DNA from 2 places in the Sporosarcina sp. AD_1 genome. Region 2 is predicted to be linked to the other one. Evidence: riboswitches for the same ligand, from Rfam matches in the RefSeq annotation. Region 2 holds a riboswitch; the other holds the start of a gene.
The links. A riboswitch is a leader RNA that binds a small molecule or an ion and turns the genes downstream of it on or off. The one in region 2 is predicted to bind FMN.
Positions count from the first base shown of each region.

Region 1 (3,423 bases), 160 kb from region 2:
CAGGAATTAAAGAGATCGTAAACGTATCGTCCCTAACTGCAAATATAGTAAGTGATGTGCCGTCAATTGTAATTGATCCTTTTTCCATAATGTAAGGCAGCAGCTCATGCTGCGTACGAATCTCCAAATAGACCGCATTCGATGCAGGCTTGATTGATACAATTTCACCGACCTGATCCACATGGCCGGAGACAAAATGGCCGCCAAAACGTCCATTTGCTGAAATGGCACGTTCCAGATTCACCTGGGTGCCAGTTTTCATTGACGAAAGGGTAGTGGAAGCAAATGTTTCCGGCATGACATCTGCTCTGAAAAAGGTGGATGTAAATTCAACAACCGTAAGACAAACACCGTCCACTGCGATGCTATCTCCTTTGTGTACGTCTTCCAGCACTTTTTTGCAATGGATTGCCAATTGCATAGAATGAGTGCCTCTTTTTATTTCTTGTAAGACGCCAATTTCTTCTACTATCCCAGTGAACAAGGAGGTGACACCTCCTTTGAAAAGATGGCGTGCAATCGGATATCAGTTCCGATTTGTTTCGTCGAAAGGATATGCACAATCTCAGATTCGGAGATAGACGATCTTTCGTTATTTTCGAATAGGGAAGGGCCATTGCCTACTAACTTTGGCGCTATATACAAGTAAAGTTCATGTGCAAGTCCCTGGTCGATAAAACTTGAATGGACGTGGCTGCCGCCTTCTACAAGGACAGTCATGATCCCCATTTTGGCAAGACGAACCAATACTTCTGTCAGAAAGTCTGCATGTTCGGGAATTGCTTCTACACGAACAAGCGGGAATTCGTTAAAAGAGTCCATGCCTTTTGCGTTAGCCAGTGTAAAAAGGATCGTTTGTGATGCGCCGTCTGTTATGACATGCGCGGTTTTTGGCGTCCGGAGACGTCGATCTAAAATAATTCGAATTGGATTCTTTCCACCATGGGGCAAACGGGTGGTGAGGAAAGGGTTATCTTGAAGAATAGTTTGTACGCCAACCAGTATTGCGTCATGGGTGTGGCGGAGGTAATGGACATCCAGTCTTGCTTGCTCAGATGTGATCCATTTGCTGTCCCCATGCTGCGTTGCTAATCGGCCATCCAATGTGGCGGCAGCCTTTAGCGTGACGTACGGCTTTTGATGTTGAATATAATGAAAAAATGCCCGGTTACTGAAATCTGCCTCTTCGTTCGGAATCATCGTTACTTCAATACCTGCATCTCGAAGAAGCCCGATGCCTTTGCCGCTGACGGCCGGATTCGGGTCAATCGATGCTACGAAAACACGGCGTATACCGCTCGCAATAATGGCCTCAGTGCATGGAGGCGTTTGGCCAGTATGGGCGCAAGGCTCCAAAGTCACATAAAGGTCGGCGCCTTCAGCCAATTTTCCTGCCATTCGCAGTGCGTGGACTTCGGCATGCGGCGTTCCAGCCTTCATATGAAAGCCAGTACCGACAACTTGTCCATTGGCAACACAAACAGCCCCGACAATTGGGTTCGGAGAGGTTTGCCCAGTGGCGGTGCGTGCCAACTGGACTGCAAGCTTCATATAATCATTATGTTCCATGTCATTCCCCCTCTCAAATTAGAAAGGGCAGATCATTAAGGGCATGCAGCAATCGATACAAAAACTTCTCCCATCCAGACTATACTGTCGGTGCCGGAGTTACACCAGCTCCACCGTTTCCAAGTGGAAAACGGGTCACGGACTGACGAGCCATACGCTCGATCACCGCCGGTAAGGAATTTCACCTTGCCCCGAAGATTTGTACAATTGTGCGGAATAACCGTAACATAGAAAAATAGAGGCTGCCAATCCATTAAATGGCCTAGGCATGGAAAAAGGGGAGATAGACCCTTTTTAGTGATACGATTGTCCTTGGGTACTTATTTTTTGTGTTTCACAACATCTCTCTGTAATCAGAAAGATGTATGTATCAAATTGCAACTTTACAGTTTATTTAGCTAGTAATACGAACATGTATTCTATATAATAGAAATAACAATAACTAAAGGAAGAGTGATATGACAAGGATTAAAGGGATAACAGACCAAAGAATAATTGAACTGTATGAAAGCGGTATGAGTTACAAAGAGATGTGCCAGCTTGTAGGTCTTTCGGATAGGGCGATACGGAATGTGCTGAGTAAACATGGAATCCAAATGCGTCCAACAGGTCGTCCGAGAATTCATCAGGTTAATGAGGATTTCTTTAAGAGGTGGACACATGAAATGGCGTGGGTACTGGGTCTTTTTATGACTGATGGACATGTTAATAAAGATTTACACTCTGTTTATCTGGCTCAAAAAGATGTCACGATTTTGCAAAAGGTGGCAACTCTCATGGAAGCTGCTGAAGTAATTGCGGAGCCAACAGGCACTCGAAAAACACATATGTTGATTATTAATTCGAAAGTGATAAAATCTGATCTTGAAAAGCTTGGAATCACGCCGAATAAATCAAGAAGTGTTAGATTTTCTGATATTCCAGTTGAATTTCTTCCAGCTTTTGTACGCGGAGTTATTGATGGAGATGGATGGGTTCAAAAAGAAGGATATCAAATGAATATCACCACAGCTAGCGAGTCATTCGCCAAATCTCTTATTGATGTTTTTAGAGCTTGGGATCTTATGCCGACGTGTGAAATGCGATTTAGCGACTTGAAACGTCCATACTTCAGAATAGCTGTTAGTGGAAAAGTACAAATAATTAATTTGGCGGAAATTGTATATTCGAGCTCAACCGACTTATGTGTACGGTCCAAAAAAGATCGGATGTTATTACATGCTAACGGCAAACCAATTGCTAAGCCATATGAGACGATACATGGCAGATTGAGATTTAGAACAACGATTAGCAATGCAATTTTGCTGGAGCTAAAAAACATAGCAGCCGAACGTGAAATGCATATTAATCACATACTAGAAGATTGTCTAGAGGAAATGCTGCATAAAACAAATGGAGTTATCACTTACGAAAAATCATGTCGACCAAAAGATCGAGTGCAATATAAAACAACTTACAAGAAAACACTACTTGAGCGTGTTCGTAGATGTGCAAAGGAAAATAATTTGAACATCAATGATGTAATTGAATACAGCACTAGATTTCATAATTATTGAGGCGACTGGTATGATAGGCGATACGTAGTAGGCCTCTTTTTTTCTTTTTATTTTTAGTTTACATAATATAAATTATAGGAAGTTGAGTATCATTGATAAGTATACTTGAAACATTGAGATAAAATATATTTTTTACATAGACAGCATATCATCTTTAAGTCAATATATATCTTGATTTCAAAAACCAATTTAACATTAGAATATTGATTATCAAAAGCCAAACTCCAATTTATTTTCAGCAGGAATTTGGCTTTTGATCTAAAAATATCTAGTCATTTATAAACCGATTTTCGCTTTT
Region 1 is NZ_JBPVIR010000002.1:420,065-423,487, reverse strand. It holds gene ribE (riboflavin synthase) at 1-484, opposite strand, end outside; gene ribD (bifunctional diaminohydroxyphosphoribosylaminopyrimidine deaminase/5-amino-6-(5-phosphoribosylamino)uracil reductase RibD) at 469-1,569, opposite strand; FMN riboswitch at 1,628-1,772, opposite strand; gene ACSW3C_RS05390 (LAGLIDADG family homing endonuclease) at 2,028-3,125, shown strand; gene ACSW3C_RS05385 (YolC/YozM family protein) at 3,402-3,423, opposite strand, start outside.
Region 1: linked by a shared signal. The riboswitch ahead of ribD (bifunctional diaminohydroxyphosphoribosylaminopyrimidine deaminase/5-amino-6-(5-phosphoribosylamino)uracil reductase RibD) and the one ahead of ACSW3C_RS04520 (ECF transporter S component) in region 2 are both predicted to bind FMN.

Region 2 (3,423 bases):
ACATTTTAGCCCGGTTAAAGAAAGATGAGCGACTGATAGAACCCAAACCACGGAAACGAAAAGTACGTAAATGGGTGCCAGCATTCATTGCCATTGCTGCCATGCTTGTCGTCGGTTTGTTAATACCTTCCATGCTTAGGCAAAACGAAGGAGCACTGAACAGTGAAACGGAGCAGGCAGAAGTCGAGCTCTTCAATCAGAAACGTTCGATGGATATGTCAGACGATCAAGGGCAAACCAGTGAAGCGGCTATGGATAGTGCGGAAAAAGCAGATAAGCTTTATACAATGGCCTCTGCGATGGATAGCCATATAATGTTGCCAGATGAAATGGTTAATCAATACCCGTTCCATATCGGCCTCATCCATTCGGCTAATGTGATTCCTGTTACCGTTCTACTACCAACAGAACAGGTGGAGAACGACATGAAGGACAAAAAACCTGACAGTGTCGCCTTGTATAATCAGTACGCAGCAAAAGTGCCTGAAAGCGAACTTGGGTTTGATGACTATCATCCATACAAAGGAAAGATTTATGAGTCTGGCGATACGGTATTAAATGAAGTGCCGGCCGATCACGGCTATGATCTTGCGGAAGCGACGATTGCTAACTATTTCGATTCAGCGAAGGAGACATTTACAGATAAGAAGTTCTTCCAAGTCGTGGATGAAACAGGCAAGCCGTCTGAACTCGGTCCAGTTGGAAAGGCAGCGCCAGTGCCTCTCGACAGGAAATTGCCATATTTTAAATACCTAATGCCATCAGGTGGGGTCTATCTGATTCCATATGAAAATGGTGACACCAGTACAGTATCCGATGCGCTGCTTGCCATGAAAGATCCACAAAATGATATTGTTGAGAGTGTTGTACCTGCTCAATTGGACTACGATGTTGCAATGGAAAAAGACGTTGCCATCATTTCGTTTACTAAACAGCTTGATTTCGATTCGATTGATCATGCGGTTTTAAATGAAATGATTGAAGGGTTCATGCTGACAGGAAGCAATTTCAATGTATCCATTCAACTGGACAATACCATTCAAAGTCAATTTGGAAAGTATGATCTTACAAAACCGTTGCCTATTCCGGTTGGTGCCAATCCAATTATACTGCCTGAGTAACAGCTTGAGATGATCTTGTAAACTGGAATGTTTACAAGATCATTTTTTTTGTATACAATAGTGATGTAATAAAATATTGATTCATCTTCGGGGCAGGGTGCAATTCCCGACCGGCGGAAATGGAAGGTCACTTCCTAGCCCGCGAGCGTAACAGCTGATTCCGGTGAGATTCCGGAGCCGACAGTATAGTCTGGATGGGAGAAGGTGAAGGTATGGCCGTCTTTTTGTGTTGTCCGCAAAAAGAGAGGTTATTTAAGTATGGGTCCAAGTCATTTTTTGATTTTTGGATACCTTTATTTAAACTCGCCTTCCCCTGAAGCAAACGCTTTAGGGGATTTTTTATGACAACACAATATTCGGTTCAGCCTTTCCTCTTTTTGAAGTGAATCGCAAAAGGAGAGAGGAACAAATGAGCAACAAAAAATTGCGAAAGATGATTCTCATCGCAATGCTTGGGAGCATTTCGACTGTATTGATGCAGTTGAATTTCCCATTGCCAGCATTACCACCATTCTTGAAGGTCGATTTCAGTGAAATTCCCGCTGTATTGGCAATCATGACAATGGGGCCGATAGCGGGTATTTCGGTAGAGTTATTGAAAAATGTGTTGTATTGGTTTATGTCCGGAAGTCCTACTGGAGTTCCAGTTGGTGAAATTGCCAACTTCACAACAGGCGTCCTGTTCATTATGCCAATATACTATATTTTTAAAAGAGTACAATCGACAAAAGGTTTGACAGCCGGACTTATTATTGGAACGGTTTCCATGGCTGTCGGCATGAGTGTATTGAATTATGCGGTCTTTTTGCCAATGTATTCGTATTTCTTAAATATGCCACCATACGTGGGAGATGCCATGTTCGATGTCATCGTCAAAGGCATTTTACCATTCAATCTTATAAAAGGCGCTTTGTTGATGGTTGTTTTCCTGCTCTTGTATAAGAGCCTGCATAAATGGATTTCCAAGCAACAGCATCAATTAATGGCGTAAAACAAACAAGCCGGCGAACTGGATCATACCAGTTTGCCGGTTGTTTTTTTCATAAAAAATTCGAAAGCTCCTGGAAGCTTTCGAATATCTTATCAGTCCTCGTATTTCAATGGATCGCCTTCAAACGGTGCGTCCGCCACTTTAATGGAATCGGTCGGGCATCCGTCAAATGCATCTTCCATATCCTCCAGCAGTTCTTCTGGAACTTCTGTATTCCCCATGTTATCATCAAGAATAACGTATGCGATTCCTTCATCATCGTAGTCATAGATGTCTGGTGCTGCTGCGCCGCATGCACCACATGCAATACATGTATCTTGATCAACAATTGTATATTTTTTGCAAGTAGACATTGATGTTCTCTCCTCTTTTCTCCGCGCTAACTATCATTGCTCCCATACCATTCTAAATCTGTTTCGGGTAGTTTTCAACAATAAAACATCTTAAAAGGGGAAATGGGCATGGAGTTATCTTTACTCATCTTGTTCATGGTGTCAAAAATGAATGGCGAACGCTCGAAAAATGCATGTTTGCATATCTTGCGTGGAAAAAGATCCGGTCAAACATTACAAGACGTCCAATATTTTAATTTGAAGCCGTTCTTTTCAATCCTTTCTAAATTGGATGCGGAAACATATGAAACTCAGCTTCATAGGTTACTTGCAGACTACTATGTAAAGGAAGCTGACGGAAGGCTCTATGTTACCAAAACAGGCTTTCAAAAGGTGAATGAACTGGATCCTTGCTATTTTAACGGATGGGATTATCGTGGAAATGAAATCGTGTTCTTTAATCGGCTGGCACTCGCCATTCAAACGATTTCTTATTTCAAGGAAGGGATCAAGTCGTTCATGCCAATCCAGACTGATCGGGAAGTTCAAATTTTCGTCAAAGGAATGGCACGGCATCTCCCGCTTGAGAATAAAGAGTTTCCAAGTAAGATTGGCGTCGAGTTAAAGAAAGCACTTCTGGCAAGCGGGATGAAAGATATGCAAAAACTGATACTAGTGAGTCGGCTGTCGGGCTTTTCTATTACAGGAAGGACATGGGATCAGTTAGCTGAAGAATTACAGATGTCGCCTCTATCCGTCTATTTGGAGTTTATCGAGGGGTTGCATAGACTGCTGGATGTCATCCATGGAGAACATGCATATCCATTTTTATTACAAGCAGCTGAAGGAGTAAAAAGTTCATTATACTTGACCGACTCTGCCTATCAAACGAGACAGCTATTTGCGAAAGGGATGAACGCCGAGCAGATTGCAACAGTCCGGAGGCTGAAAATGAGTACAATAGAGGATCATTTTGTGG
Region 2 is NZ_JBPVIR010000002.1:260,464-263,886, forward strand. It holds gene ACSW3C_RS04515 (hypothetical protein) at 1-1,121, shown strand, start outside; FMN riboswitch at 1,201-1,331, shown strand; gene ACSW3C_RS04520 (ECF transporter S component) at 1,531-2,112, shown strand; gene ACSW3C_RS04525 (ferredoxin) at 2,205-2,465, opposite strand; gene ACSW3C_RS04530 (YpbB family protein) at 2,574-3,423, shown strand, end outside.